DNA from 4 places in the Streptomyces sp. NPDC079167 genome. Region 2 is predicted to be linked to each of the others. Evidence: riboswitches for the same ligand, from Rfam matches in the RefSeq annotation. Region 2 holds a riboswitch; each other region holds the start of a gene.
What was found. Region 2 has a riboswitch for cobalamin ahead of AB0P41_RS12860 (ABC transporter substrate-binding protein). Riboswitches for the same ligand answer to the same signal wherever they lie in the genome.
Positions count from the first base shown of each region.

Region 1 (7,667 bases), on a different contig from region 2:
GTTCGACGGTCATGTCCTGGTCGAGGTGGCTCTCCATCCAGGCGAGGGTGCCCCCGACCGTGTCGCACCGGGTGCGGGGCAGCGGACGCTTGATGTACTGCGCCTGGCCGCCGTCCCGGTGCGGGGGGACCACCATGCGGCGGGCGACGGCGTTCGCGACGGCCGGCCCGTGTGCCTGGCGGACCAGGTGCAGGGCGGCGTCGATGCCCGCGGCCGTGCCCGCCGACGTGATGACCGGCCCCGCGTCCACGTACAGCACGTCCGGTTCCACGCACGCCTTCGGGAAGCGGCGGGCCAGCTCGTCGGCGTGCCGCCAGTGGGTGGTGCAGCGGCGGCCGTCCAGAAGCCCGGCCGCCCCCAGGACGTACGCCCCGGAGCAGACGCTCAGCACCCGCGCCCCGCGCTCGACGGCTCGGCGCAGGGCGTCCAGGGCCTCCTCGGGATAGGTCCGCTCCATGAAGTGGCTCCCCGCCGGTACGGCGATGAGATCGGCCTCCTCCAGGCGGTCGAGACCGTGGGGGGTGCTGATCGTGAATCCGGCGTGCGTCCGGAGGACGGGGCCTTCGGCCGACACGACGGCGAAGTCATGGACGGGCAGCCCGTCCTCGGACCGGTCGAGCCCGAACACCTCGCACAGCACGCCGAGTTCGAAGGGGTGGACCTCGTCGAGCAGCAGGACGGCGACATTCTTCAGCATGCCGCCAGTGTGGCAGTAATTCGATGCTGCATGACAGTCCTGCCACTGCCGGAATCCGTCCGCCCCGACGACAGTGGAGCCATGAACACATTCCTGAGCTACCTGGCCGTAGTCGTCCTCTTCGCCCTCGTCCTGCTGCCCGCCCTTGTCGGTCTCGCCCGGGAGCGCCGGATCGACCGCGCACTGCGTGAGGCGGAACGGAGGAGGGGGGAGCGCCCCCCGGGAACGCCAGGCGCCGCGCAGCCGCTCACGGCCACGCGGCGCCCGTACATCAGGTCCTGGGCGCGGATCTAGAAGTCGTCGTCGAAGCCGACGGACCCCTCCACCGCCACCTGGTACGCGGAGGGGCGCCGCTCGAAGAAGTTCGTCAGCTCCTGCACCCCCTGGAGCTCCATGAACGAGAACGGGTTCTCGGAACCGTAGAGCGGGGGGAAGCCGAGCCGGGTGAGCCGCTGGTCGGCGACGCACTCCAGGTACTGGCGCATCGACTCGGTGTTCATCCCCGGCAGGCCGTCGCCGCACAGGTCGCGGCCGAACTGCAGCTCCGCCTCGACCGCCTCCCGCAGCATGTCGGTGACCTGCTGCTGGAGCTCGTCGTCGAAGAGGTCCGGCTCCTCCTTGCGGACGGTGTCGACGACCTCGAAGGCGAAGTTCATGTGCATCGTCTCGTCACGGAACACCCAGTTGGTGCCCGTGGCGAGACCGTGCAGCAGACCGCGCGAGCGGAACCAGTAGACGTACGCGAACGCGCCGTAGAAGAACAGCCCCTCGATGCACGCGGCGAAGCAGATCAGGTTGAGCAGGAAGCGCCGGCGGTCGGCCTTCGACTCCAGCCGCTCGATCTTCTCGACCGAGTCCATCCACCGGAAGCAGAACTGCGCCTTCTCGCGGATCGAGGGGATCTCCTCGACCGCGTCGAAGGCCGCGGCACGGTCCTCCGGGTCGGGCAGATAGGTGTCGAGCAGCGTCAGATAGAACTGGACGTGCACGGCCTCCTCGAACAGCTGACGTGACAGATAGAGGCGCGCCTCGGGCGAGTTGATGTGCTTGTAGAGCGTCAGCACCAGGTTGTTGGAGACGATCGAGTCACCCGTCGCGAAGAACGCGACCAGCCGGCCGATCATGTGCTGCTCACCGGGTGAGAGCTTGGCGAGGTCGGCGACGTCGGAGTGCAGGTCGACCTCCTCCACGTGCCAGGTGTTCTTGATCGCGTCCCGGTAGCGCTCGTAGAAGTCCGGGTAGCGCATGGGACGCAGGGTCAGTTCGAAGCCCGGGTCGAGCAGGTTCTTGTTCTCGGACGTCGTCATTACTGGCAGGCCTCGCAGGACTCGGGGTTTTCCAGGGAACAGGCGACCGAGTCCGCGTCGGGCGCGGGTGCCTGCTCGGGGATCGGGGCGGCGGATGCCGCGCGGGCGATCCGGGTCGCCGGGCGCGAGCGCAGGTAGTACGTCGTCTTCAGCCCCTGCTTCCAGGCGTACGCGTACATCGAGGAGAGCTTGCCGATCGTCGGCGTCTCCAGGAACAGGTTGAGCGACTGGCTCTGGTCGAGGAACGGCGTACGGGCAGCCGCCATGTCGATCAGTCCGCGCTGCGGGATCTCCCACGCCGTGCGGTACAGCGCGCGCACGTCCTCGGGGATCCAGCCGAAGCCCTGCACGGAGCCGCTCGCCTCGCGCAGTGCCTCACGGGTCCGCGCGTCCCAGACGCCGAGTCTCTTCAGCTCGTCGACCAGGTAGGCGTTGACCTGGAGGAACTCTCCGCTGAGGGTCTCGCGCTTGAACAGGTTGGAGACCTGCGGCTCGACGCACTCGTACACCCCGGCGATCGAGGCGATGGTCGCCGTCGGCGCGATGGCGAGCAGCAGCGAGTTGCGCATGCCCGTCTTCGCGATCCGGGCGCGCAGCGCGTCCCAGCGCTCCGGCCAGTGCAGCTCGGTGTCGTAGTGGTCCGGGTGCAGTACGCCGCGCGCCGCGCGGGTCTCGGACCAGGCGGGCAGCGGGCCCACGGGGGTCCCCCCTGCACCGGAGCCTGCCGAAGGTGCTTGGGGGCGCTCGGCGAGGTCGCAGGACGACTCGTACGCGGCGAGCATGATCCGCTCGGAGATCTTCGTGGAGAGCGCGCGGGCCTCGGGCGAGTCGAAGGGGAGGCGCAGCTTGAAGAAGACGTCCTGGAGCCCCATCGCGCCCAGGCCCACCGGACGCCAGCGGGCATTGGAGCGGCCGGCCTGCTCGGTCGGGTAGAAGTTGATGTCGACGACCCGGTCCAGGAAGGTCACGGCGGTCCGCACGGTGGCGTCCAGCCGTTCCCAGTCGATCGAGCCGTCCACCACGAACGCGCCCAGGTTGACCGAACCCAGGTTGCAGACGGCCGTCTCGCCGTCGTCGGTGACTTCGAGGATCTCCGTGCACAGGTTCGACGAGTGCACGACGCGGCCCGGCTCGGCGGTCTGGTTCGCCGTGCGGTTGGAGGCGTCCTTGAACGTCATCCAGCCCTGCCCGGTCTGGGCGAGGGTCCGCATCATCCTGCCGTACAGCTCACGGGCCGGCAGGGCCTTGCGGGCCAGCCCCTTGGCCTCGGCGGCCCGGTAGGCGGCGTCGAACGCGTCGCCCCACAGGTCGACCAGCTCGGGGACGTCGGCCGGGGAGAACAGTGACCAGTCGGTGTCCGCGTCGACGCGGCGCATGAACTCGTCCGGGATCCAGTGGGCCAGGTTGAGGTTGTGCGTACGCCGCTGGTCCTCGCCGGTGTTGTCGCGCAGCTCCAGGAACTCCTCGATGTCCGCGTGCCAGGTCTCCAGGTAGACGGCCGCGGCACCCTTGCGGCGGCCGCCCTGGTTCACCGCGGCGACCGAGGCGTCCAGCGTCTTCAGGAACGGCACGATGCCGTTGGAGTGCCCGTTGGTGCCGCGGATGAGCGAACCCCGGGCGCGGATACGGGAGTACGAGAGCCCGATGCCGCCCGCGTGCTTGGAGAGGCGCGCCACCTGGTGGTAGCGGTCGTAGATCGAGTCCAGCTCGTCCTTGGGGGAGTCCAGCAGGTAGCAGGAGGACATCTGCGGGTGCCGGGTGCCGGAGTTGAAGAGGGTGGGGGAGGAGGGCAGGTAGTCCAGCCGGTTCATCAGGCCGTACAGCGCGGCCACTTCCTCCAGGGCCCGCTCGGAGGTGTCCTCGGCGAGCCCGGCCGCGACGCGCAGCATGAAGTGCTGCGGGGTCTCGATGACGTCGCGGGTGAGCGGATGGCGCAGCAGGTACCTGCTGTGCAGCGTCCGCAGCCCGAAGTAGCCGAAACGGTCGTCGGCGCCTTCGGCGAGCGCCCGCTCGACCAGCGCGTCGAGGGCGGCGGCGTGCAGCGTGACGAACCCGGCCGTACGGTCCGCGATCAGGCCCTCGCGGTGTCCGACGGCGACCGACGCGGAGAAGGAGACGGCGCCCTGGCCGGCGGCCTCGTCCGCGATGGTCCGGGTGAGGAGCCGGGCGGCGAGCCGGGAGTAGGCGGGGTCCTCGGAGATCAGGCCGGCGGCGGCCTCGGTGGCCAGCGAGCGCAGCTCCGCCTCGTCCGACCGGGCGTTGCGGCCACGCAGCGCGGCGGCGGCCACCCGTCCGGGGTCGGCGTCGGGCAGATCGGCGGTGAGACCGGTCAGGGTCCGCAGCAGTGCGGTCCCGGGTGCGTCGGTCGTGCGGCCTTCGGATTCCGTGGCTGAAACCGGGTCGGCTGGCGCGATGGTCACTGGGGCTATCCCTCGCTCGGCTCGGGGCCTGCGGGAGCGGGGCAGCCGGGGGCACACGGCGCCCGGGGAAGGGCAGCACGGCACGCGGCGTCCACCGGCCCTCCGCGGGGCCCGGACGTATCGGCGCCCGGATCGGTCGAGCCGGGCGCACTGTCGGCAGGTCTTCGGACTTCGGGGTGCGCGGAGCACACCGATCACACCGTTGCGGGACAGTTCCGGATTCTCACCGGATTCCCCTGCGGCGACAGCGAGGTCGAGCATACATGTGGTGGCTGCTGATTGAAGAAGCCCCCACATCTTGTGTCGTGAAGGGTCAGAGCTCCAGGCGGAACGTCAGGAGCGCGAGCCCCGGCAGGGGACACCAGTCCCGCTCGGGAGTCCGTACGAAGCCGAGGCGGCGGTATATCCGGTGGGCGCCCGTCATGGCGGACTGCGTCGACAGGACGATCCCGGAAAGCCCTCCGGCTGCCCGAGCCCGCTCGATACAGGCCCGCACGAGCGCCTCGCCCGCGCCCCGCCCACGGGCCTCCGGCGAGACGGCCAGCATCCGGAACTCGGCCTCGTCCTCCCCGGCGATGTCCGCCCACGGGCTGCCCGGCGCGACGTAGGTGACACCGCCCAGCAGCCGGCCGTCGGCGTCCAGCGCGACCAGCACCTCGGCCTCGGCGGCCCGCCGCCCGACCGCGCGGAGCTGATCCAGGTAGGGGTCGTCGGCGCCGAAGTCCAGGAGCCCGTCGCCCAGATACGCGTGTGCGGTGATCTCGCCGAGCTCCTCGAACTGAGCGGGCAGCGCCGGCCTGATCGAAACGTCCATGGGCGGCAGTCTGCCCCAGGAACCGGGTGCGGCGCGCCCCGGTTTCCGGAGACCGAACGCGCACGCCGCCGGTCCTGATACGACTCCGTCCCGGCAGGGAGGACCCTGCCGGGACGGACGTCCTGCTCCGAGTGACCGCTGTGGGGTCAGTGGCCGCCCGGGGCGCCCGCCGTGGCCGGCGGCAGCTCGACCTTGACGCCGGGGTCGCCCGCGTCCGCCGTGTAGTCCGACGGGGAGGTCTCGTCCACACCGGCCGGTGCCTTCACCGCGTTGAGGACGACGGTCAGCACGAGCACGACGACGACGTTCAGCACGAACGCGGTGAGACCGATGTACCCGATCTCGCCGATGCCCGGGATCTCCTTCGAGGAACCGCCGAAGTGCTTCTGGGTGGGGCTGGCGACGCCGTACGCGGCCGCCGTGCCGTAGATCATGCCGACCGCCCAGCCGGCGATCAGGGCCCAGCGGTGGAACCACCGGGTGAAGAGCCCGCCCACCAGGGCCGGCATCGTCTGGAGGATCCAGATGCCGCCCAGCAGCTGGAAGTTGATCGCGACCGTCTTGTCCATGGTGAGGACGAAGGCGAGCGCGCCGACCTTGACCAGCAGCGAGACCAGCTTGGAGACCTTGGTCTCCTGGGCCGGGGTCGCGTCCGGCTTCAGAAAGTCCTTGTAGATGTTGCGGGTGAAGAGGTTCGCCGCGGCGATCGACATGATCGCGGCGGGCACCAGGGCGCCGATACCGATCGCGGCGAAGGCCACGCCCGCGAACCAGTCCGGGAACATGTTCTCGAAGAGCTGCGGAATGGCGAGCTGGCCGTTGTCGACCTTGATCCCGGCCGCGATCGCCATGAATCCGAGCAGCGCCAGCAGACCCAGCATCAGCGAATACAGCGGCAGGATCGTGGTGTTGCGCCGGATCACCTCACGGCTGCGGCTGGAGAGCGTCGCCGTGATCGAGTGCGGGTACATGAAGAGCGCCAGCGCCGAGCCCAGGGCCAGGGTGGCGTAACCCCACTGGCCGGAGACGCCGGGTGCGAGCCCGGCCACCGGCTTGCCGGCCGCCTCGTTCGCGGCGGAGAACTTCTCGCCGGCGGCGGCGAAGATGTTGTCGAACCCGCCCAGCTTGATCGGGATGTAGATGATCGCCACCGCGATGACCAGGTAGATCAGCCCGTCCTTGACGAACGCGATCAGCGCCGGCGCGCGCAGCCCCGAGGAGTAGGTGTACGCGGCGAGGACGGCGAAGGCGATGAGCAGCGGCAGGTCCTTGATGAACCAGTGCGTGTTCTCGCCGCCGCCGACGCCCATGACGTCCAGGACGGCCTGGATGCCGACCAGCTGGAGCGCGATGTACGGCATCGTGGCGAGGATGCCGGTGACGGCGACCGCCAGCGAGAGTCCCTTCGAGCCGAAGCGGCCACGGACGAAGTCCGAGGTGGTGACGTAGCCGTGCTTGTGCGACACCGACCACAGACGCGGCAGGAAGGTGAAGATCAGCGGGTAGACGAGGATCGTGTAGGGGACGGCGAAGAAGCCGGCCGCGCCCGCCGCGTAGACCGCCGCGGGCACCGCGACGAAGGTGTACGCCGTGTAGAGGTCTCCGCCGAGCAGGAACCAGGTGACCCAGGTGCCGAACGACCGGCCGCCCAGGCCCCATTCGTCGAGACTGGCCTCGTTCTCGGCCTTGCGCCAGCGCGCGGCCATGAAGCCGATGACCGTGACGGCCACGAAGAAGAAGACGAACACGGCGAGGGCGATGCCGTTCACGCCGCCCTCGTCGGCCGCGATGCTGTTCAAGCCGTCCTTCACGCTGACGCACCCCCCTTGCGGGCGCGCTGGTCACGCTGCCACAGCTTGTACGCGATCATGGTGAGAGCGGTCGAGATGAGCACCCAGAGCATCTGGTACCAGTAGAAGAACGGGATGCCGATGAAGGTCGGATCGACCTTCGCGTACGACCCGACCCAGAGCATCGCCACGAACGGGGCGATCAGGCAGAGCCCGATGACCACCCTCATGGGTGTCACTGTCGGTGCTGTCGGTGGGTTCGCACCGTTTCCTTCTGGCATGTGGCGACTCCGTCCCCTCGCTGATCACCTGGTGTAATGCGCAGGAAATCTAAGCGAGCGCCCCGTCCACCGTCACCCCCCGTCCGCATTGCGGTCGTGCAACGGTCCGGTGTCGCCCGAAATGCCTGATCCCCCCGCGTGCGCGGGGGGATCAGAGGTCTCAGACCCTGACGGTGCTCAGTCCGTGGGACGCTTCAGGCGGGCGACGAACTTGTACCGGTCGCCCCGGTACACGGAGCGCACCCACTCCACCGGTTCGCCCCCTCCGTCGACCGAATGCCGGGACAGCATGAGCATCGGGAGGCCGACGTCCGTGCCGAGCAGTCCCGCCTCGCGCGGGGTGGCCAGCGAGGTCTCG
Region 1 covers NZ_JBFBLO010000007.1:352,817-360,483, reverse strand. The annotation lists gene AB0P41_RS17890 (helix-turn-helix domain-containing protein) at 1-697, opposite strand, end outside; gene AB0P41_RS17885 (hypothetical protein) at 779-991, shown strand; gene AB0P41_RS17880 (ribonucleotide-diphosphate reductase subunit beta) at 988-2,004, opposite strand; gene AB0P41_RS17875 (ribonucleoside-diphosphate reductase subunit alpha) at 2,004-4,424, opposite strand; cobalamin riboswitch at 4,562-4,702, opposite strand; gene AB0P41_RS17870 (GNAT family N-acetyltransferase) at 4,738-5,238, opposite strand; gene mctP (monocarboxylate uptake permease MctP) at 5,385-7,007, opposite strand; gene AB0P41_RS17860 (DUF3311 domain-containing protein) at 7,046-7,258, opposite strand; gene AB0P41_RS17855 (GntR family transcriptional regulator) at 7,487-7,667, opposite strand, start outside.
Region 1: it holds a riboswitch for cobalamin, as region 2 does, so the genes downstream of both, AB0P41_RS17875 (ribonucleoside-diphosphate reductase subunit alpha) here and AB0P41_RS12860 (ABC transporter substrate-binding protein) in region 2, are expected to answer to the same signal.

Region 2 (7,667 bases):
TGCCCTGGCTGCTCGGCGCCGTCGTGCTGCTGGCCGGAGCGCTCCTGTGGACCCGGCGCACCGCCTCCGTCCCGAAGGCGGCCCCCGCCCCCGAGTGGGACGGGGGCTGATCCGCTGCTCCGTACGGACGTCCCGGATCGCGCCCGCCCCCGCCGTTCGGGACGCTGGCCCGAAGCCGGGACGCGAGATCCCCGTACCTCCAGGAGCAGAGATGCAGCAGGACAAGCACCCGTCGTACCGTCCCGTGGTCTTCCGTGACCGTTCCGCCGGGTACGCCTTTCTGACCCGGTCCACCGCGTCGAGCGAGCAGACGATCGACTGGGACGACGGCAACACCTATCCGGTCATCGACGTGGAGATCTCCGCCGAGAGCCACCCGTTCTTCACCGGCAAGGCGAGGGTGGTCGACACCGAGGGCCAGGTCGCCAAGTTCGAACGGCGCTACGGCGACGAAGGGCGCGGCGGCGCCTCCTGAGCCCCGGGTCACCACGGCTCCCCGCATCCGGGGAGAATCGGCGGCAGTGCGTCCCCTCACCACGACCGCCCGCGCTCTCCAGGAGACCTGCCCCCATGCCCGACAGCCCCGACCTGCTGGTCATCGGCGAATGCGTCGCCGACATCGTCCGGCTGCCGGGCGCGCCGGACCGGACCCACCCCCGCGGCAGCCCCGCGAACGTCGCGTACGGTCTGGCCGGACTGGGCAGGAGCACCACCCTGATCACCCAGCTGGGTCCGGACCCCGACGGGCGGCTGATCGCGGAGCACCTGGCTTCGGCCGGGGTACGGGTCCTCGACGACGGCAGCGGCGCGCCCACCCCCACCGCCACGGTGGACCTCGACGAGGCGGGCCGGGCCACGTACACCTTCGAGATCGGCTGGACGCTGGGCACGGTCGCGTGGTCCGGGGAGCCGCCCCGGCACGTCCACACCGGGTCCCTCGCCACCGCCCTGGACCCAGGAGCGGACACGGTCCTGGATCTCGTCGAGTCGCTCCGCCCGGCGGCCACCGTCAGTTACGACCCCAACGTCCGGCCCGCCCTGATGGGGGACCACGCCCGTGCCGTACGCCGCGCCGAACGCTGGGCCGCGCTCAGCGACATCGTCAAGGCCAGCGACGAGGACCTGCGATGGCTGTACCCCGACGACACGTCGGAGACGGCCGCCGAGCGGTGGCTGCGCTCCGGTCCCGCGGTCGTCCTGGTCACCCGGGGCGCCGGAGGGGCGACGGCCTTCCTGCCGGGCGGGACCGTAGGCGCCGACGCGCCGCCCGTCAGGGTCGTGGACACGGTGGGCGCGGGCGACGCCTTCATGTCCGCCGCACTGCACGCCCTGGCCTCGTACGGACTGCTCGGAGGACGGGCCCGCGCACGGCTGCGCTCGCTGGACGCCACCGTCCTGGGCGACGTGCTGCGCCACGCCGTGGCGTCGGCCGCCGTGACCGTCGGACGGGCGGGTGCCCTGCCTCCCGACGAGGAGGAGCTGGCGGCGGCCCTGACCGGCGTGCCGGTCCGGGAGCGGCAGACCCTCCAGGGGTGTCCTCGCCCGCACCACGATCGTTGATTTCGTTATGACCGTGACCCTTACCGACACCGCCCCACCGTCCACCACCGAACTGCTGACCGGCGTCGTCCTCGGCCCGGACTTCCGCCGTGAGCACGGGTTCTGGCAGCGGCTGATCAGCACAGAACCGTTCCGCCGCCCCGCCGGCGGAACGCCCGAAGAGCGACTGGACCTCGCCTACGACCGGTTGCGGATCCTCAACCTCTCCCTGGACAGCGGCGCACGCCTCGCCGCCGACCCCCGAGCGCTGGCCGCTCTGCACGCCTGGCTCGGCCCGGTGGACCCCGCGCTCACCACCGTGGCGGGTATCCACTACAACCTCTTCCTCGGCAGCCTCCTCGACCACGACTGCGTCGGCCGCCGCGATCTGTCGGACTACCTGTCGATGCGGCGCATCGGCACCTTCCTCTGCACGGAGGTCGCACACGGCAACAACGCGGCGGCCATGGAGACCACCGCCACCTACGACCGTGAACGGGACGGCTTCGTCCTGCACACCCCGAACCCGGGCGCCCAGAAGTTCATGCCCAACACCAGCCCGGCGGGCGGAGCCAAGTCCGGCCTGGTCGCCGCCCGCCTGGTGGCCGACGGCTCCGACCACGGGGTACGCCTCTTCCTGGTGCCGCTCACCGACGACGCGCAGGCGCTGCCCGGTGTCCGGGTGCGGCGGCTGCCGGCCCGGATGGGCAGCCCGGTGGACCACTGTCTGACCTCCTTCGACCGGCTCTTCGTGGCACGGGACGCCCTGCTGGGACCAGCCGAGGAGGCCGACGCGCCAGGGGAGTTCAGGACGGGGCCGGGGGACAGGCGGCGTCGCTTCCTCACCTCGATCGGGCGGGTCACCCCCGGCCGCATCTCCATGAGCGCCTGCGCCGCGGGTTCGGCCCGCGCGACCCTGGCGGTCGCCGTACGCTACGGCGGGCACCGGATGATCTCCGGCTCCCGGGGCGCCCCACCGGTGCCGGTGAACGCCCACCGGACGCACCACGGACCGCTCGCCTCGGCCATGGCCATGGTCTTCGCCATGAGCCTGCTGTACCGCAGGGCACAGGAGCGCTGGGAAACCTGTACGGACGAGGACGCCCGGACGGACGCGGTGAGACTGGTCGACGTCGCCAAGGCGTGGATCACCTGGCGGGCCCGCGACGTCATCGTCGAGAGCCGTGAACGCTGCGGTGCCCAGGCGCTGCTGGAGAACAACGGCATGACCGAACTCGTCACGGGCGTGGAGGGCGCCATCACCGCGGAGGGCGACAACATCGCCCTGTACGCCAAGGCCGCGGCCGACATGCTCTTCGCCGCGGAGCCCGGCGGTGGTGATGACGACGCCCCGGACCGGGCTCCGCGCCCCGGGGACCTCGCCGACCCGCACTTCCTGGGCCGGCTCCTCGCCTCGGTCCAGGACATCTGGTTCGCCCGCGCCAGGGCCCGTGCGCTGCGGGCACCCGACGCAGACACCCTCGGCCGGTGGAACGCGGCCTCGGGCCCCGCCCTGCGCGGCGTCGAGGCCTATGCGTACCGGCAGGCCGCCGACGCCTACGCCGAGGCCCGCGCGGCACTGCCCGAGGGGGCGGCCAGGGACCGGCTCGGCGAGCTGGAGCGGCTGTTCGCCCTCGAATGGGTCTCCCGCAACAGCGGCGACCTGCTGGCCGCCGGTCTCCTGAGCGCCGCTCAGGTGGACGCCCTGCCCGAGGCCGTCGAGGAGCTCGTCACAGCCGTCGCCGCGCACGCCCCTGAGCTGGCCGAGTCCTTCGCCCTGCCCGAGGAACTGCTCGCCGACTGGCCGATCGCCGGACCCGGCTACGCGGACGCGTACGACGACCCCGAGGGCCCCTGGAACACCGGCCGGGCGGACGCCCGATGAGCGCCGGAGGCAAGGGACAGGCCGTCTGCTGCCGCCTGGGCGAGCACCTGGAGATCCTGGGTCTGCGCGCCGTCCTGCTCGCCTACTGGGGCACGACGTCCGTGCTCGCCCGCCGCGGCGGGAAGCCGCAGCCCGAAGGCGGCGAATCGGTTCACCCCAAGCGCTGACCCGCCCGACGGCCGGCCGGTACGGAGAGGGAGAGGCCCCTCGCCGTACCGGCGACGGCCCCCGAGGCCGCCGGAGCGCAGCGTGATAGCTTGCAGACGCCAGTCACACTCCACGTGGAGTCAGGGAATCCGGTGCGAATCCGGAGCTGACGCGCAGCGGTGAGGGGGACGGGCGGGGCCACAGCCACTGGAACACCCTCGGGTGCACCGGGAAGGCGCCTCGTCCGGACGAACCCGAGTCCGAAGACCTGCTGGCAACCGCTTCCGCACCGGGAGCGGAACTCCGTACGGGCTCCGCGCATGAGCCCAGAGAAGGCCGAGGACTCCGTGCCGCCCATAGCCAGCACCGTACGCCGAACAGCCCTGCTCATCGCGGGACTTGTCCTTCTGACCGCCTGCGGCGGAGGTGGGAGCACCTCCGACGGCGCGGCACGGGACTCCGCCGGCGACGGCTTCCCCGTGACCCTGAAGAACTGCGGCCGTACGGTGACAGTCGACTCCCCACCACGTCACGCCGTCTCCCTCAACCAGGGATCCACGGAGATCCTGCTCTCCCTGGGCCTCGCCGACAGGCTGGCCGCCACCGCGACCTGGACGGACCCGGTGATGAAGGGCCTGGAGAAGGACGAATCCACGGTGCAGCGCCTCGCCGAGAACCAGCCCTCCTCCGAGAAGGTCCTCGCCGAGGAGCCCGACTTCGTCAGCGCCTCGTTCGAATCCACCCTCGGGAAGGGCGGGGTGGCGTCCCGCGACCAGTTCGGGGAGCTGGGCGTACCGACGTACCTCTCACCCTCCGACTGCGCGGGCAAGGACAACGCCGGGAGCGGCGACGGCTCCCGCTCCGAGCCCCTGACCATGGACCGCGTGTACGGCGAAGTACGTGACCTCGCCAAGGTGTTCGGCGTCCCGGAGCGCGGCGAGAAGCTGGTGAAGAGCCTCCGCGCACGCGTCGACAGGGCGACCGCGGACATCGACGCGTCCGGGACCACGATGCTCTACTGGTTCGCCAACTCCGAGGCCCCGTACCTGGCCGGGTGCTGCGGCGCACCCGGCATCATCACCGAGGAGCTGGGCGCGAAGAACGTCTTCGACGACACTCACGAGGAATGGCCCCAGATCAACTGGGAGACCGTCGCCGACCGGAACCCCGACGTCCTGGTCATCGGTGACCTGACCCGGAAGTCGCAGACGGCCGAGAGCGCGGCGAAGAAGATCGAGTTCCTGGAGTCCAACCCCGCCACGAAGAACATGGACGCCGTCCGGCACAAACGGTACGTCGTGCTCAGCGGCCAGGCGATGAACCCGACCATCCGGACCGTGGAGGGCGTGGAGCGCGTCGCGGCCGGGCTGCGCTCGTTCGGACTCGCGGGGTGACGAGGACCGAACGCGCCCCGGACGTACGGGTGGAGCCGCCGCCCGCGACCCGGACGGCCCCCGCAGCCCGGGTCCTGCGCGACGGCGTCCTGTGGACCGCCGGGACCGTCCTGCTGCTCCTCTCCGTCGCGGTGGCCGTCACGATCGGACCCGCCCGTATCTCCGTCCCGGACGTCTGGTCCGCGGTGGCCTCGCACCTCGGCCTGGGAGACGGGCGGCTGACCCCGATCCGCGACGGGATCATCTGGAACCTGCGCATGCCCCGCACCCTGCTCGCAGCGGTGTGCGGGGCCGGACTCGCGGTGTGCGGCACCGTGATGCAGTCGCTGCTGCGCAACCCTCTCGCCGACCCCTTCGTCCTCGGCGTCTCCTCCGGGGCGTCCACCGGGGCGGTCGTGGTCGTCGTCCTGGGCGTCGGCGGCGGAGCCGTGTCGGTCTCGGGCGGTGCGTTCGTCGGGGCGCTGTGCTCGTTCGCCCTCGTCCTGCTGCTCAGCCACACCCTCGGCGGATCCACCGACCGGGTCGTCCTCGCCGGGGTCGCGGCCATGCAGCTCTTCTCCGCGCTCACGTCCTTCGTCGTGATGACCGCCGCCGACGCCGAGCAGACGCGGGGCGTGCTCTTCTGGCTGCTCGGCTCGCTGAGCGGGGTGGGCTGGAGCGATGTGTGGATGTGCTCGGCCGTGCTGGCCGTGACCCTGCTGATCTGCCTCGGCCACGCCCGTACGCTCGACGCCTTCGCCTTCGGCCAGGACGCCGCGGCCGCGCTGGGCGTGCACGTGGGGCGCACCCGGATCGTGCTGCTCTGCACCACCGCGCTCCTGACGGCGGCCCTGGTCAGCTCGGCGGGCGCCATCGGCTTCGTCGGCCTCGTCCTCCCGCACGCCGCCCGGGCGCTGACGGGCCCGGGGCACCGACGGCTGCTGCCGGTGACCGCTCTCGCCGGAGCCGTGTTCCTGGTCTGGGTCGACACCCTGGCCAGGACCGTCCTCGACCCGCAGGAGGTCCCGGTCGGTGTGGTCACCTCCCTCATCGGGGTGCCCGTCTTCGTCATCGTCCTATACCGCACCCGGAGGAACGCGTGAACAGGACAGTGGTCCCCGGCGAGGGCCTGCGCGCCGACCGGGTCGCCAGGGAGGCCGGCGGACGGATCGTCCTCGACGGAGTGAGCATCGCGCCGCTGCCCGGCACCACCGTCGGGCTCCTGGGGCCCAACGGCTCCGGCAAGACCACGCTGCTGCGGGTGATGGCGGGCGTTCTCGCGCCCGGCGCGGGCGTCGTCACCCTCGACGGCCGCACGCTCGCCGAGACCGGCCGGCGAGGCGTGGCCCGCCGCGTGGCCGTCGTCGACCAGCACGCGGTCACCCAGGTCGACCTGAGTGTGCTGGACGTCGTACGCCTCGGCCGCATCCCGCACCGCCGGGCCTGGTCGGCGCCCGGGCCCGAGGACGAGGCCGCCGTGCACGAGGCCCTGGCGCGCACCGGACTGGCCGACCGTGCCGCACAGTCCTGGCACACCCTGTCGGGTGGCGAGCGCCAGCGGGTGCAGATCGCCCGCGCCCTCGCCCAGCAGCCGCGGGAACTCCTCCTGGACGAACCCACCAACCACCTGGACATCCAGCACCAGCTGGAACTGCTCTCCCTGGTCGCCGCGCTGCCCGTCACCGTGGTGGTCGCGCTGCACGACCTCAATCTGGCCGCCATGTTCTGCGACCGGGTCACGATCATGAAGGAAGGCCGGGTGGTCGCCGGGGGAACGCCCTCGGAGGTCATCACCGAGGAACTCATCGCCGACGTCTACCGGGTACGCGCGGTGGTCACGCCGGAAGGGCCCGACGGGCGCCCCTCCGTGCGGTTCCTGCCGGGTGAAGCCGTCCACCGGTGACAGCGCGACGAGAGGGCGGGCCCGTGAACCGCCCGGGACCGCCCCTCGCTGCTGTCGCGCGGCCTTTCGCCGCTGTGTGAGGGGTCAGCGACGACGTCCCTGGCCGAACTCGCCGCCCATGTCCTTGCCGCTGCCCATGTCGTCCTTGCCGTCCGCGTAGTCGATCTTCTCCTTGCGGAGCTCGGCGGAGACTTCCTTCTGCTCGGTGACCTTGTTGGTTTCGAGACGGACCCGTTCCACGGGGACCGCCTCCTTGCGGACGGTGGCTCGTTCGGCGTGCAGGGTGACTTCGACGTCCTGTTCGCCGAGGTCGTGCGTGCCCTTCATGCCTGTGGCCTTGTCGCCCGGCTGGAGAGGCTCGCGCACCACGCGCACCTCCTCGTGGGACACCGGCACCGTCCGCGTGACGTTCTCGGTCACGACGTACTTGTGCAGGCGTGCCCTCCCGCTCTCGTACTCCTCCGTGCCGACCTGGAGCTGCTCCTCGGAGCGGACCATCTCCTCACGGCCGCCGGCACCCGCGGCGGACCGCTCGGCTCCGGCTCCGGCGAGCGGGCGGGACGTGGCGGAGGTCTCCGTGTCACGGTGCCTGCCCGCGCCGGCACCGGTGGTGCCGGTGGCCTTCGCCTGGCCGCCGGAGGCCGTGCGGGCGGTACCGGCCGCACCGGCTGCCCCGGCCGCACCCATGGCTCCCGTTCCGGACGTCGTGCGCGCGTCGCCGCCCGCTCCGGTGCGTCCGGTGGTCTTCCGGGTCATCCCGTAGTGCCGGTAGAGCTCCTCCTCCTCCGAGACGGAGAGGTGCGCGTCCGCGTCCACCCGA
Region 2 covers NZ_JBFBLO010000005.1:195,477-203,143, forward strand. The annotation lists gene AB0P41_RS12835 (MFS transporter) at 1-110, shown strand, start outside; gene AB0P41_RS12840 (type B 50S ribosomal protein L31) at 212-475, shown strand; gene AB0P41_RS12845 (carbohydrate kinase) at 571-1,560, shown strand; partial or broken gene AB0P41_RS12850 (acyl-CoA dehydrogenase) at 1,568-3,421, shown strand; gene AB0P41_RS12855 (hypothetical protein) at 3,421-3,591, shown strand; cobalamin riboswitch at 3,675-3,862, shown strand; gene AB0P41_RS12860 (ABC transporter substrate-binding protein) at 3,919-4,965, shown strand; gene AB0P41_RS12865 (iron chelate uptake ABC transporter family permease subunit) at 4,995-6,047, shown strand; gene AB0P41_RS12870 (ABC transporter ATP-binding protein) at 6,044-6,847, shown strand; gene AB0P41_RS12875 (PRC and DUF2382 domain-containing protein) at 6,932-7,667, opposite strand, start outside.

Region 3 (7,667 bases), on a different contig from region 2:
TGATGGGCCTGGCCACCCACATGATCCGGCCGACGACCGGCTCCCTGCGGGTGTTCGGCGCGGCGCCGGGGTCGACGGAAGCTGTCCTGCGGACCGCGTTCCTGACCCAGGAGAAGCCGCTGTTCCGGCGCTTCACCGTCGCGGAGACCCTGCGGCTCGGCCGCGAGTTCAACCCCTGCTGGGACCAGGAGGTCGCCGAGGGCATCGTCCGCGCGGGCCAGGTGCCGCTGGAGGCGAAGGTCGGCACGCTGTCCGGAGGGCAGCGCACCCGCGTCGCCTTCGCCCTGGCCTTCGGGAAGCGCCCCGACCTGCTCATCCTCGACGAGCCGATGGCCGATCTGGACCCGCTGGTCCGTCGCGAGCTCATGGCCACCCTGACCGCGGAGGCCGCCCAGCACGGCACCACGGTGCTGGTCTCCTCGCACATGCTCGCCGAGCTGGAGCACATCTGCGACTACCTGCTCGTCATCGCGAACGGCGGCCTGCGCCTGGCCGGCGAGGCGGACGAACTGCGCGCGGCACACGCGCTGTTCGCCGAGTCCGGGGACGCCTCGTCCGCCGCCCTCGCACCGCACAGCGTCATCGGATCGCACGACGAGGGCCGGCCGGGCGTCCTGGCCCGTCTCGGCGGACCGGTCGAATACGGCGGGCCGGTCGAGCCTCCCACCCTGGAGGAGCTCCTGCTCGCCTACCTGCGGTCACCCGACGCGCCTCCGCTGATCGCCCCCAGCGCCCGCGTCGGCGACATCCACGACATCCTCACCCACGACCGCACGAAGGCTGTGACCGCATGACCACGCTCACTCACGACCCGGCGCGCACAGCGCCCACCGGGTCCGCGCGCAACCACTGGATCCCCCGGCTCGGCGGTCCGGTCTGGCTGGTCTGGCGACAGCACCGCGCCGCGTTCTGGACGCTCATCGCCGTCACTCTCCTCGGCGTGGTCGTCATGGTCCACCTGCGCGGGCAGATGATGGACTTCCTGGCCACCCAGGACCCGACGTCGCGGAGGGCCGGCGGCCTGCCGACCGAGTTCGAGACGCACGCCCACCGTCTGTTCACCATCGGAAGCTACCTCGGCTACATCCCCGTCCTGGCCGGTGTCTTCCTCGGGGCCCCGCTCGTCGCCGGCGACCTGGAGAGCGGCACGGCCAAGCTCGTGACCTCGCAGTCCGTCAGCCGACTGCGGTGGCTCACGACGAAACTGGCCGTTCCCGCCGTGATGCTCGCCCTGTCCACCGGCGTGCTCAGTGCCGTCCTCACCTGGTGGTGGCACCCGGTCAAGGGATTGTCCAGCGGTCTCATCTGGACCTCCTTCTTCAGCGTCACGGGGGTCACACCGGTGGCCTACGCCCTCCTCACGTTCACGGTGGGTGTGGCGGCCGGCATGGTCCTGCGCCGCACGCTGGTGTCGATGGTGGTCACGCTCGGCATCGTCGTGGCGATCGGTTTCGTCTGGGACGAGCTCTGGCGGAGTCTGGGGCATGTCCTGTCGCTCACCACCGACAAGGGCGTCGGACCCGGCGCGGCACCGCCTGAACTGCCCACCGAGGCCGAGCAGCAGGGGCAGGGCACCTACTTCCTCACCAGCTCCGGGGACCGTCTGGACTGGACCACCTGTCTCGACCAGATCGAGGACGACCGGGCGCACACCGCCTGCCTGGAGTCCAAGCACGTCATCGGCTGGTCCCTGGACTATCTCCCCGTCGCCCAGATGGACACGATGCAGTGGCTCGGAGCCGGCGTCATGCTCGCCGTCGCCGCCGCCGTCGCCACCTTCGTCCTCCTCCGGGGGCGCAAGCGGCTCCTGTGACCTCCGGCCCCGGACCGCAGCCGCTGCTGTGTGTACGCCGACCCGCCGAGCAGGCCGCACCGCTGGGTTCTGCTCCGGCACATGCGTAGGCTTTCCGGCGTTGAACTGGGGAGAGTTGACCCCGATCGATCGGGGAGGGGGACCTCATGTACAGCGTCATCGTCGTGCCGCCGTCGTGCGGCGACGTCAAGGATCAGATCAGGATCACCGCAGGTGAACGCGTGGCTTTCGGCCGGTCCGGGAGCGACGGAGGTTTCGCCGTCATACACGCGGGGGTGGCCAGGGTCGCCGGGGAGATCGTCGCGCACAGGACCTTCTGGCTGCTGAGCAACTTCAGCGAGGACCAGACGTACGTGGTGGAGAACCCGGAGGGTGCCGGGGAGCACATCAAGGTCGCGCCGGGCCGGCTGGAGGCGCCCGTGCCCTTCGAGTTCGGGCGTGTGGTCCTGCCGGCCTCGGGCGATCTGCTCACCTTCGACGTCTGGGCGCCTCGCCACGCGTTCCGCAGCGTCCCGCGCCACGGCCTCGACGGATCCGCCACCGTTCCGGCCTTCGTACTCGACCGCACCAAGCGCTACTTCGCCGTGCTGGCGGCCCTGTGCGAACCCAGGCTGCGCGGTACGACCAGCGCCCCGTTGCCGGCCGTCGAACAGCTGATGGACCGGCTCCGTCCGACCTGGCCCACCGTCAGCCGGTCGGCCATGTACTGGAACATCGACTATCTGTCCGTGAAGCTGCGGTTGCGCCCCGACCGGATCGCCGCGGAGCCCGGTCAGCGTGTCCACGGGAAGAAGGAGTCCCTCGTCGCGCTCGCGCTCCGCTTCGACCTGGTCCGCGAGGACGACCTCGTGGTGCTCACGCCTCTCGGAAAGGTGGCGCAGTGAGCGGGCAGCTGCACGCGGTCTCCGTCCCCAGGGGCTACCGGGTGGGCTCCTGGGAAGTCGGCGGACCCATCGCCTCCGGGGCGTTCGCCACCGTCTACACGGGGCGGCGCGTGGACGACGGCGAGACCGAGCCGGATCCGCCCGAACGGGCCGCGCTGAAGTTCCTGCCCACCGGCACCCGCACACCACGTCAGCTCAGCCATCTGCGCGAACTGACCGAGCGTGAGATCGACTTGCTGGCCAGGCTCCGCACGCCCCGCCTCATCCGCATGTACGAGACGCTGACGGTCGACGACCCGGACCGCCCGGAGCTGGACGGCGCCACCGTCCTCGTCCTGGAGCGGGCCGAGGCCGATCTGAACCAGCTCCTGGAGCGGACTCCGGTCCCGGAGGCGGGACCGTCCCTGCTCGCGCAGATCTGTGAGGGTCTGCACCAACTGCACCACGCGGGGTGGGTGCACGGTGACCTGAAGCCTGCCAATGTGCTGCTCCTGAAGGACGGTTCGGTCCGGCTGGCCGACTTCAACATGGCGGCCGAACTGGAAGGCACCCACGCCTACGCCCCGGCGTTCGCCACCCCCGACTACACCCCGCCCGAGCTGTTCTGGCCGGAGATCGACGAGCGTGGCACGCGGATCCGCCCCACCTGCGACATCTGGGCCTTCGGTGTCCTGGCCCATGTCGTCCTGACCGGGTCGTTCCCGCTGCCGGGCGCGACCGCGGAGGCCCGGGCCGATGCGGCGACGCAGTACGCGCGCGGTGGTGAGGAGCTGCGCCTGTCCCCCGCCCTCCCCGACGACTGGCGTGACATCGTGCGGGAGTGCCTGGCCCCCACGCACGAGCGACGTCTCGCGGACACCGGCGCGCTGCTCCGCAGGGTGGAGCGTGCCGCGGGCGCCTCCCGTTCGGCGAGACTGCCGAGACTGCGGCCGAGACGGTGGCGGCGCCTGCACGTCGCGGCGGCGCTCGTGGCGGTGCTGCTGGGAGGAGCCGCGTACACCTTCCTGCCGGAGACCGCGGAGCCGAGCGCGGCGCCGCCCACCTGTGAGAGACCCGTGGTGTACGAGGACGCGCACGGCCGCGGCTTCATGGCGGGCCACAGCGGCACCTGGGACTTCACCATCAAGCGGGGAGACGGAGGCAGTCAGGTCAGGGAGGCCCAGTGCCTGCTCAGACACCTGCACGGCATCACCGAGGTCGGCGAGGTGGACGGCGACTTCGGGCCCATGACCCATGGAGCCGTCGTCACCTTTCAGGAACGGGCCGGTCTGGACGCGGACGGGTCGGTCGGCCCGGAGACCTGGCGCGCCCTGCGCAGGGCCGAAGAACCGTGACGGTGGCCGCCCTCGGTGATCTCGGGCCCGCTTGTCATCGTCCCCCGCCTGGCACTACTGTCGCCACGCCTTGGTGAACGGGAAATCGGTGTGATGCCGGTGCGGCCCTCGCCACTGTGATCGGGAAGTCCGGCTCCGGCCCTCACGGGCAGCCACTGGGTCCTTGTGACCCGGGAAGGCGGAATTCGGGCGGTGTTACCCGTAAGCCAGGAGACCGGCCAAGGCACTTCAACCATCCACGAGGTGCTGGAGAGGGTCTGCTGAGCCATGCACATAGCCGAGGGTTTTCTGCCTCCGGCGCACGCGATCGCCTGGGGTGTCGCGTCCGCGCCGTTCGTCGTCCACGGAGTCCGCTCACTCACGCGCGAAGTACGGGAGAACCCCGAGAGCACGCTGCTCCTGGGGGCTTCCGGGGCCTTCACGTTCGTTCTCTCCGCATTGAAGATCCCCTCCGTGACCGGGAGTTGCTCCCATCCCACGGGCACGGGGCTGGGAGCCATCCTGTTCCGCCCGCCGATCATGGCGGTCCTGGGCACCATCACCCTGCTGTTCCAGGCGCTCCTGCTCGCCCACGGCGGGCTGACCACGCTGGGCGCCAACGTCTTCTCGATGGCGATCGTCGGGCCCTGGGCGGGGTACGCCGTCTACAGGCTGCTGCGCCGGTACGGCGTGCCGCTGATGGTGGGGGTGTTCTTCGGCGCGTTCGTCGCCGACCTGTCGACGTACTGCGTCACGAGCGTGCAGCTGGCGCTCGCCTTCCCGGACCCGGGCAGCGGCTTCCTGGGCGCGCTCGGCAAGTTCGGCTCCATCTTCGCGGTCACCCAGATCCCGCTGGCGGTGAGTGAGGGGCTCCTGACCGTTCTGGTCATGCGGCTCCTGGTGCAGTCCAGCAAGGGAGATCTGACCCGGCTCGGCGTGTTCCTCGCCGGAAGGCGGGACCGGACCAGGACGGACGGAACCGAGGCGGTGGCCCGATGAACAAGAACACGAGGATCAACGCCCTGCTGCTGCTCGTCGTGGCCGCGCTGGCCGTCCTGCCGCTGGCCCTCGGCCTCGGCGACGACGAGAAGGAGCCGTTCGCGGGGGCCGATGCCCAGGCCGAGACGGCGATCACCGAGATCGATCCCGGGTACGAACCCTGGTTCTCCCCGCTGTACGAACCACCGTCGGGCGAGATCGAGTCGGCGCTGTTCGCCCTCCAGGCGGCGTTGGGCGCGGGCGTGCTCGCCTACTACTTCGGGCTCCGGCGCGGGCGCCGCCAGGGCGAGCTGCGCGGGACCACGCGGCAGGAGAGCGCCGGGGAGCCGGCGGCCCGGGAGAACTGAGCGCTCGTGCTGCCGATCGACGCGGCGGCGCACAGCAGTCGCTGGCGCCGCCGCCATCCCGTGGACAAAGCCGTACTCGGTCTGGGACTCACCGTCCTGGCCATCTCGCTGCCGCCCTGGCCCGGAGCCGTGCTGATCCTCCTCACCGCCGTCGCCGTGCTGCTGGGGCCGGCCGGTGTGCCCGCCCGCCACCTCTGGCGGGCCTACCGGGTTCCCCTGGGTTTCTGCGTCACCGGGGCGGCCACACTGCTCGTGCAGGTCGGCGGGCCGGAAGGGTTCGTGACCCTCGCCGACGGGGGGCCGAACCGTGCCGGTGAGCTGTTGCTGCGCACCTCCGCGGCGTCGCTGGGGGTCCTGCTGTTCGCCTTCACCACCCCGATGTCCGACCTGCTGCCGCGCCTGGTCAAGGCGGGGGTGCCGGCGCCTGTGGTGGACGTCGCCCTGGTGACGTACCGCATGAGCTTCCTGCTCCTGGACTCGGTGCGCCGGATCCGGGAGGCCCAGGCGGCCCGGCTCGGGCACACCACTCGGGCCGCCGCCTGGCGGTCGCTGGCGAGGCTGGGGGCCACCGCGTTCGTCAGGGCCTTCGACCGCGCGGCACGGCTCCAGGCGGGTCTCGCCGGACGCGGTTACGACGGGACCCTGCGTGTCCTGGTACCCGACGCCCGCGTCTCCGGCCGGTTCGTGGCCATGAGCATCACCCTGCTCGCGGCCCTCGCCGCGCTGACCTTCGTCCTGGAAAGGCCCCTTTCATGAGCGAATCCGCTCTGCTCGCCCTGCGGGGCGCGTCCTTCGCGTACGAGGACGGCCCTGCCGTGCTCAGCGGTCTCGACTTCGAGGCGCGGGCGGGGCGTGCGCTCGCCCTGCTCGGCCGGAACGGCAGTGGGAAGACCACGCTGATGCGTCTGCTCAGCGGCGGGCTGCGCCCCCGCGAGGGGCGGTTGACGGTGGAGGGCCATCCGGTCACGTACGACCGGAAGGGCCTGACCCGGCTGCGTACGACGGTCCAGCTGGTGGTGCAGGACCCGGACGACCAGTTGTTCGCCGCGTCCGTCTCCCAGGACGTGTCCTTCGGACCGCTGAATCTCGGGCTGCCCGACAGCGAGGTGCGGGCCCGGGTGGACGAGGCGCTGGGCGCGCTGGACATCACGGCACTGGCGGACCGGCCCACCCATCTGCTCTCGTACGGGCAGCGCAAACGGGCCGCCATCGCGGGCGCGGTCGCGATGCGGCCCCGGGTGCTGATCCTCGACGAGCCGACCGCCGGTCTGGACCCGGACGGTCAGGAGCGGCTGCTCGCCACGCTGGGCACCCTCCGGGAGAGCGGCACCACCGTCATGATGGCGACCCACGACGTCGACCTGGCCCTGCGCTGGGCCGACGACGCCGCGCTCCTCACCCCCTCTGGCGTCCGAGCCGGGCCCGCACCGGTGATGCTCGCCCGTACGGATCTCCTGGAGGAGGCCGGACTGCGGCTGCCGTGGGGCGTCGCGACCGCCCGGCTGCTGCGCGCGCACGGCCTGCTGGACGCGTCGGCGCCCGGCCCCCGCACCCCCGAGGAACTCGCCGGCTTCGCCTCGCCCGCCGGCGGCAGGGGGCAGGCCGCCGCACGCCGGTGAGCGGTCAGATGACGCGGAAGAGGTCGCCGGCGGCATGGACGTCGGTGAGGTCCTCGATGGTGCGCAGGTTGTCGCACAACGCGTCCAGGACGGTGCCGGGGCCGGCGGCCTGCGTGGCCCCGATGGCCACGCCGAAGGAGCGGAAGCCCAGCGTGCGCTTGGCGTCGTTCCAGCTGCGCATCCACTGCTTGCTGACGTCGCACTCCCCGTCGGTGATCATCACTATGTCGCCGCGCCGGCGCCCGTCCGAGTTGAACTCCTCGTCCAGCAGCCTGACGGCGGCCGCGAGCGGGGTCCGGAACTCCGTACCGCCTCCGAAGAAGTGCTCGGCGAAGTCGAGGACGTCGGCGATACCGGCCGGCTGCGAGCCCGGGAAGCGGCACACCTTCACGGAGTCGGACGAGGAGAACAGGATTCCGACGAAGTCACGGCGCGCCCGGCGGGCCTGGTCCAGCAGCGCCAGGGCGCAGGCCTTGGCCCACGCCTCCCGGGTGACACCACCGGGTCCGGACTCCAGCATCGAGTACGAGCAGTCGACACAGGCGATGACGGCGCCCTTGCCCGTGGTCTGCTCACCTCGGCTGTCGTAGAGCATCAGCCGCGACTCGGCGTACCTCGCGGCGAACACGCTCCTCATGGCGGGTACGCCGAGGTTCGCCAGCTCGGAGGGGATGACCCGGGAGAGGTCGTCG
Region 3 covers NZ_JBFBLO010000017.1:23,058-30,724, reverse strand. The annotation lists gene AB0P41_RS29005 (ABC transporter ATP-binding protein) at 1-794, shown strand, start outside; gene AB0P41_RS29000 (ABC transporter permease subunit) at 791-1,813, shown strand; gene AB0P41_RS28995 (FHA domain-containing protein) at 1,960-2,697, shown strand; gene AB0P41_RS28990 (protein kinase) at 2,694-4,031, shown strand; cobalamin riboswitch at 4,064-4,269, shown strand; gene AB0P41_RS28985 (energy-coupling factor ABC transporter permease) at 4,299-5,009, shown strand; gene AB0P41_RS28980 (energy-coupling factor ABC transporter substrate-binding protein) at 5,006-5,356, shown strand; gene cbiQ (cobalt ECF transporter T component CbiQ) at 5,363-6,112, shown strand; gene AB0P41_RS28970 (ATP-binding cassette domain-containing protein) at 6,109-6,975, shown strand; gene AB0P41_RS28965 (VWA domain-containing protein) at 6,980-7,667, opposite strand, start outside.
Region 3: it holds a riboswitch for cobalamin, as region 2 does, so the genes downstream of both, AB0P41_RS28985 (energy-coupling factor ABC transporter permease) here and AB0P41_RS12860 (ABC transporter substrate-binding protein) in region 2, are expected to answer to the same signal.

Region 4 (7,667 bases), on a different contig from region 2:
GCACGCGGCCAGCGGGAGGAGGAGAGCCGCCGTCAGGACAACCGCCGCCGTACGTCGCCGGGTGAAGGTGAGAGACATGAGGGTCAGGCTCCTCGGGGACGCGGCCGGGTCGTGCCACCCGGGCGGGTGGTGGGGAGTCGCACCGGGTGAGGTGCCCCCGTGTGGGACTGCACATGCGACAGATTAGTGGCGTCCTGCTCGTATTTGCAAAGCATGATGCGATTCTCCATGGCACATGCGGCGAGCCTAGAGGATGGTCCGAAACCGGGGGCGGCCGACGGTGCCAGGTGGCGGTCCACGCCGGCACCGGTACGGGCCGGTGCCCGGCTCCACCGGGCACCGGCCCTGTCAGGCGCGGGTTCAGCTCATGCTTCCCGGGCGGTCACCAGGTGACGGGCAGGGCGTGCAGGCCGTAGATGACGGCGTCGTACTTGAAGGGGACGGCGTCGATGTTGTCGACGGTGCGGAGGGTGGGGATGCGGCGGAAGAGGGTGGGACAGATGACCTGGAGCTCCATGCGGGCCAGTGGCTGGCCCACGCAGTGATGGGCGCCCGCCCCGAACGCCTGGTGGTGACGGGCGTTGCGGGTGAGGTCGAGACGGTCGGGGTCGGGGAAGACCGCGGGATCGCGGTTGGCGAGTTCGCCGAGGAGGATGACGCCCTCGCCCGCACGGATGGTGCGGCCGGCGACCTCGATGTCCTCCAGGGCTGTGCGGCGGCGGCCGAGGTGGACGATGGAGAGGTAGCGCAGGAGTTCCTCGACGGCGTCGCGGATGACGGCTGGGTCGTCCGTGTCGCGGATCAGGGCGAGCTGCTCAGGGTGCTGGAGGAGCAGCAGCGTGCCCAGGCTGATCATGTTCGCGGTGGTCTCGTGTCCGCCGAGGAGGAGGAGCACGCCCATCGTGGCGGCCTCCCGGCGGGTGAGTCCGCCGCTCTCGATCTGTGTGCAGAGGCTGGAGAGCAGGTCGTCGCCGGGCTCGGTGAGCTTACGGCCGACGAGCTCGTCGAGGTAGGCGGCGAGGTTGGTGTGGGCCGTCCGCCGTTCCTGAGGAGAGGCGACGGCCGAGACGATGACCTTGCTGTTCGTCTGGAAGAACTCGTGGTCCTGGTAGGGGACGCCGAGCATCTCGGAGATGACCAGGGAGGGGATCGGCAGGGCGAGTGCCTGGACGAGATCGGCCGTGCCGGGACCCTCCAGCATGGCGTCGATGAAGTCGTCGGCCATCTTCTGCACGCGGGGACGCATCGCCTCGATGCGCTTGATGGTGAAGGCGCCGCTGACCATGCGGCGCAGCCGGGCGTGCTCGGGGTCGTCCATGCCGACGAAGCTCAGATCGGTGCTGCCCGCGTGGGCGTGCGAGGGGTCCACGGGGCTGGGGTATCCCGGCCGGGTGAACTCCACGCTGAGGCGCGGGTCGGACAGCAACGCCTTCTGCTCGGCGTGCCCAGTGACGGCCCAGGGTGTGCTGCCGCCCCAGGAGCGGACCCGGGTGAGCGGGCCGTACCCGGACAGCGCCCGCATCTCCGGCGACGGTGCGAAGGGGCATTCCGAGGAGCGCGGCCGGGGGAAGTCGGGGATGCCGTCGGCGCTCGCCTCGGAAGTGGCGGAAGCGGCGGGAGTGCTGGTCATGGTCTTCTCCGGTGGGGTGGGCCGCCTCCGACGCGGCGGGCGTGGGAGGCGTACGCGGATCAGTCGGTAGGGGGCGACGGAAGCGTGCGGCCGTCGGAGCGGGCCGGGCGCGCCTGAAGTCAGGCGGTGGTCCCGGTAGTGGCGGACTCGGGCCGGGGGGTGGGGGCGTACCGGTCGAGCAGCAGCCGGCGGTGCAGGCGGGCCTGTTTCGGCATGTTCCAGCCGAGGACCGCGAGGGGGCGGTCCTCGTCGTCGAGGTACAGGGCGACGAACCGGCCCAGCTCCGTGCTCCCTTCGACGATTCGCAGGGTGGCGGACGGCGTGGGGAGCCCGTACACCTGGATCTTCGCCCCGAGCTGGTCGGTCCAGAAGTAGGGGACGGGACGGTAGGGGCGGTCCTCGCCCAGGATGTTCGCCGCGACGGACAGCGCGTGCTCGGTGGCGTTCGTACGGTTCTCCAGCCGCAGGGACCGGCCGAGTGCCTCGTGGTGGAAGCGGGCCACGTCCCCGGCGGCGTAGACACCGTCGGCGGCGCGGCAGCGGGAGTCGCACACCACGCCGTCGTCCAGTACGAGCCCGCTGCCGGCCAGCCAGTCGGTGGCGGGGGTGCTGCCGACCGCCGAGACGACGAGATCGGCGGGGATCGTATCGCCGCCGGCCAGACGGACACCGGTGACCCGTCCGCCTGCCGTCACCAGTCCGTCCACCAGTGCGTGCGTCCGTAGCCGTACCCCGTGCGCGGTGTGCAGCGCGGCGAGCAGTTCGGCGGCGGCGGGGCCCAACTGCTCCCGCATCGGCGCCGCCTGAGGTCCGGCGAGTGTCACGTCGGCTCCCATGAGGCGGGCCGTGGCGGCGATCTCGGAGCCGAGCACCCCGTCACCGACGACCACGACCCGCCGCGCCTCCAGCAGTTCCCGCCGAAGCCCCACGGCGTCGTCGAGGGTCCGGAGCACATGCACCCCCGCCGTCCCCGAAAGACCGGGCAGCCTGCGCGCGTGCAGTCCGGTCGCCAGGACGACGGCTTCCGCATTCAGCTCGGCTCCGCCCGCCGTGCGCACGGTACGGGTGGTGGCGTCGAGGGCAGAGGCCCGTGCGCCGAGGACGAACTCGGCCTCCAGGGCGTCCAGCACCTCACGGGTGCGCAGGTGCGTGCGCTCGGCCTCCCACGTCCCGGCGAGTAGCTGCTTGGACAGCGGCGGACGGTCGTACGGCGCGCCGCTCTCCTCGCCGAGCAGCGTGATCCGCTCGCGGTAGCCCTTACGGCGCAGCGTCTCCACGACGGCGAGACCTGCCGCCCCTGCCCCGACGACGAGCACACCCGACGGTGCGCTCACGCGTCCTCACCGAGGTGGATGGCGGCGGCAGGGCAGACACCGGCGGACTCGCGGACCGCCTCGTGCCGGTCGGCGGGCGGTGCGGCGTCGAGAAGGACGACGATGCCGTCCTCGTCGCGCTGGTCGAACACCTCCGGGGCGATCATTACGCACTGCCCGGCGCCGCAGCACTTCTCCTCGTCAACGGTGATCTTCATGTTCTCTCCCTTGTTGGACCGGGCCCTCGTCGGGCGCGGGTCGGTTTCAGCGACGGGTCGTGGGCGCGGCGAGCAGCCCCACCAACGCGTCCTCCAGCGCGTCCGCGGTGCTCTCCCAGGACGAGCCGGGACGGACCGGCCCCTCGGCCAGGGAACGCTCCCGCTCCGCGCAGGTATGGGTGAGCAGATGACGGGCCATCTCGGCGCGCGCCGGGCGGATCTCGGGGGGAACGACAGAGTGCAGGCAGGTGCCCAGCCCCCGGAGGGTGCGGCGCAGGCTGTCACGGGTGAGGGACTCGTCCGCCACCAGCGTCCGCATCAGCGGGTCGGTCATCACCTGCGCGGCGAACCGCGCGTGCCACGAGGGGACACCGAGAGCGGCATGGTGGTCGGTCACCGGGCGCACCAGGCAACGCACCCAGTCCCGCAGGTCGGTGCTGTCGCCCACGGCCTCCACATAGCGCGCGCGGATCGCGTCGACACCCGTGCCGTGCTTGGTCATGATGGCCCGTACGAGCGTCGCCCTGCCGCCGAAGTGATAGCTGACGACGGTGTTGTTGCCCTGGCCGGCCGCCTCGCCGATCTGGCGGTTGGAGACGTTCGACAACCCGTGCTCGGCGTAGAGGCGTTCGGCCGCGGTCATGATGGCCTCGCGTGTGCCGGCGCCGCGACCGGTGCGAGGCTCTGTCCTGTTCACCAGGCCCGCGCTGAACGTGAGTTGGGGTCGGGACCGCCCGCCACGCCCATCAGGCCGGATTTCTCCACTTCGCTCATGGCTGCCTCCGCGCTGTTTCAGGGCCCCCGGCTTCCCGATCACTAGACAGCACACCTCCATGTAAATCAATCGACTGACTTAATCGGATGGCGTGGTCGGCCGGAAACGTGCGGAGCCGTCCGGCGGCTTTCCCCGTGACGGGCCGCCGGACGGTACGCGCTAAGCTGCATGCGCCTCGTGGGGGAAGTCCGGTCGAAGTCCGGCGCTGACCCGCAACGGTAGGCGGAACCGCACACGGTTCCGTAAGCCCGATCACCCACGGTGGCGAAGCTCCTGTCGATCGCCGTGGACTGCGAGAGGTGCTGCGAACGGCGCGCCTGGGCGTTCCGAGCCGCTCCTCGGATTACGTAGGCACGGCCCGAGGCGAAAGCGAACCGCCTGTGGCCACGCCCCGCGACCGAATACCCGCCGTGCTGTCGCGCGGTACCCGCTCCGGCAGTGGGCCCGCGCCCCCCGGACGCCTCCCTCTGCCCCTCCTGGTAACCGGCCTGTGCGTCGCGCTCCCGCTGTCCCTCGTCTGCGGGGCGGGGATCGGGGCCTCGGGGCTCACGTGGGGCGAGACGCTGCACCACCTGTGGGCGGGGCTGACCGGCGGGGCCATCACCCCGGACGAGATCTCCTCGTACACCATCGTCTGGGAGCTCCGCTTCCCGCGCGCCGTCCTCGCCGCGGTCGTCGGGGCCGGGCTGGCGGCCGTCGGCGTAGCCGTGCAGGCCATGGTGCGCAACGCGCTCGCCGACCCGTTCGTCCTCGGGATCTCCTCGGGTGCGGCCGTCGGTGCCAACGCCGTGCTCATCTTCGGGGCGTTCGGCGCGCTCGGCGTCTGGGCGCTGTCCTCGGCGGCCTTCGTCTCCGCGCTCCTCGCCATGGTGCTGGTGTACACGATCGCCCGGACCGCCCGGGGCCTGACACCGCTGCGCCTCGTGCTGACCGGCACGGCGATGTACTACGGCTTCTCGGCCGTGACCACCTTCATGGTGTTCGCCGCCGAGCGGGGCGAAGCGGCACGGTCCGCGATGATGTGGCTGCTCGGCAGCCTGGGCGGGGCCAACTGGTCGTCCGTGCCGATCGCAGCCGGCGCGGTGGCCGGCGGCCTCGCCCATCTCGGCTGGTCGGCACGGCGCCTGAACGCCCTCGCCATGGGCGACGAGACCGCCGCCGCACTCGGCGTGGACGCCGGCCGCCTGCGCAAGGAGCTCTTCCTCGTCTCCGCCGCCGTCACCGGGGCGGTCGTCGCGGTCAGCGGGGCCATCGGCTTCGTGGGCCTGATGGTTCCGCACGCCGCACGGATGCTGGTCGGCGCGGACCACCGCCGCCTGCTGGCCGTCGCGCCCCTGGCCGGCGCCACCCTGCTGATCTGGGTGGACATCCTGTCGCGCGTGGTGCTCGCCCCCGCCGAACTGCCGGTGGGCGTACTGACCGCGGCCGTCGGCGTGCCGTGTTTCGTCCTGCTCATGCGCCGCCGCACCTACACCTTCGGAGGTGTGTGATGCGGGTCGAGATCGACGCACTCACGGTCGAGATCGCCGGCGCGCGGCTGGTGGAGGACGTCACGCTGCGAGCCGGCAGCGGACAGCTCGTCGGTCTCGTCGGCCCCAACGGCAGCGGCAAGTCGACCCTGTTGCGGTGCGTCTACCGGGCGCTCCGGCCCTCGGCCGGTTCGGTGCGGATCGGTGGCGAGGATCTGCGAACCATGACGGCCCGTGAGGGCGCGCGCCGACTGGCAGCCCTTCCGCAGGAAGTGGTCGCGGAGTTCGACTTCACCGTCGCCGAGACCGTGGCCATGGGCCGGCTGCCGCACCAGGGGCCGATGGCCCGCACCACCGACGAGGACCGCCGCACATGTGAGGCCGCGCTGGAGGACGTCGGGGCCGGCCACCTGGCCGACCGCGGCTTCCTCACCCTCTCCGGCGGGGAGAAGCAGCGGGTCCTGATCGCCCGCGCGCTCGCCCAGCAGCCGCAGGTGATGGTGCTCGACGAGCCCACCAACCACCTGGACATCGCCCAGCAGCTGGAGGTCCTCGCGCTGGTACGCGGCAGCGGCCTGACCGCACTCACCGCCCTGCACGACCTCAACCTCGCCGCACGTCACTGCGATGTCGTCCACGTCATCGACGGCGGGCGGATCGTCGCCTCCGGACCACCTCACGACGTCTTCACACCCGGGTTGCTGGCCGAGGTGTTCGGCGTCCGCGCGCATCGTGTACCGCACCCCGAGACGGGCGCGCTGCAACTGCTCTTCGACCGGCTTCCCTCCGCATGACGCCCCGTCACCGTTCCCAAGGAGTCCGCACGCCATGCGTCATCTCGTACGCCCCGCCGCACTCGCCCTCGCCGCCGCACTCGCCCTCACCGGCTGCGGGGCGGAGGTCACCTCGCAGGAAGGGAAGGAGGACGGCGCCCCGGCAGCCGGCGGCCACTACCCGGTGACCGTGGAGAACTGCGGCGAGAAGAAGACGTACGACAAGGCTCCGCAGCGGGTGGTCACCAACGATGTCGGCATCACCGAGATCATGTTCGCGCTCGGCCTGGAGGACCACATGGCCGGATACGTCATGCCCGACGACAAGGGGGACCTGACATCCGTGCCCTGGAAGGACGGATACCGGAAGACCACGTGGCTCTCGAAGGAGCGGATCAACAAGGAGCTGGTCCTCGACGCCGGCGCCGATCTCGTCTTCGCGGGGTGGAACTACGGATTCAGCGAGGGCGAAGGCTTCACACCCGACGCGCTGCGGCGGGTGGGCATCGACTCGTACCTGCTCAGCGAGTCGTGCCGTAACGGACAGGGCAAGGCCCGCGGAGTGATGGCGCCGCTCGACGCGCTCTACACCGACCTGCGGAACCTGGGCAGGATCTTCGACGTCGAGGACCGGGCCGGCACGCTCGTCGCCTCGTTCCGGAAGCAGGTGGCCGAAGCGCAGGCGCAGGCCCCGCGAGGCGCCGACCGGCCGCGCGTCTTCCTCTACGACGACGGCCAGGACAAGCCTCTGACCTCGGGTGCCTACGCCGGCCCCCACGACATCATCACCAAGGCCGGCGGCGACCACATCATGAAGGACCTCAAGGACAGCTGGACCACGGTGGGCTGGGAGACGGTCGTGGCCCGCGACCCGGAGGTCATCGTGATCAACAACTACGGGGACACCACCGCTGACCGGAAGCGGGAGTTCCTGAAGTCCTACGGGCCGCTCGCCAACGTCTCCGCGATCAAGAACGACCGGATCGTCGTCCTCGACTACGTCGACCTCGTCGAGAGTCCGCGCAACCCCGCGGCCGTCAGCTCACTCGCGGCGGAGCTGAGAGACCTCAGCTCCTGACCCGGGCGGGCACCGGTGCACCCCTGCCAGATGCGGGAGACGGGTTTGATGCCCGCGCGTCGGGTGGGATGCCCGTTCCGGACTCCGAGCCGGGTGGGCGCCTCGGATCCTGGCGCCCGCTCCCGGGGCGGACGATCGGTGTGGCGTGCCGCACAGCGGACTCTCCGCGCCGGGTGCCCTCTGCCCGCCGATCCCCTGCGGGAGCGCGGATGCGGGCCTTCCTCCGGCCTGCCGTCCCGCCGGCGGCTGTGACCCGGATCTCTACCGCGTCGCCCGCCTCCGCTGGCACTGTGGTCGGGTCACGGGGGACGCCCACTGCCGAACGACCGAGCGAGATGCCATGACCGCCACCACAGCCGAGAACCGGACCCACACCCGCGCCCGCACCGGCGGCCCCGAGGACGGGCCGAA
Region 4 covers NZ_JBFBLO010000004.1:449,330-456,996, forward strand. The annotation lists gene modA (molybdate ABC transporter substrate-binding protein) at 1-78, opposite strand, end outside; gene AB0P41_RS11880 (cytochrome P450) at 383-1,630, opposite strand; gene AB0P41_RS11885 (FAD-dependent oxidoreductase) at 1,750-2,964, opposite strand; gene AB0P41_RS11890 (ferredoxin) at 2,961-3,161, opposite strand; gene AB0P41_RS11895 (helix-turn-helix domain-containing protein) at 3,208-3,804, opposite strand; cobalamin riboswitch at 4,070-4,215, shown strand; gene AB0P41_RS11900 (iron ABC transporter permease) at 4,317-5,426, shown strand; gene AB0P41_RS11905 (ABC transporter ATP-binding protein) at 5,426-6,199, shown strand; gene AB0P41_RS11910 (ABC transporter substrate-binding protein) at 6,234-7,256, shown strand; gene AB0P41_RS11915 (SCO1431 family membrane protein) at 7,597-7,667, shown strand, end outside.
Region 4: it holds a riboswitch for cobalamin, as region 2 does, so the genes downstream of both, AB0P41_RS11900 (iron ABC transporter permease) here and AB0P41_RS12860 (ABC transporter substrate-binding protein) in region 2, are expected to answer to the same signal.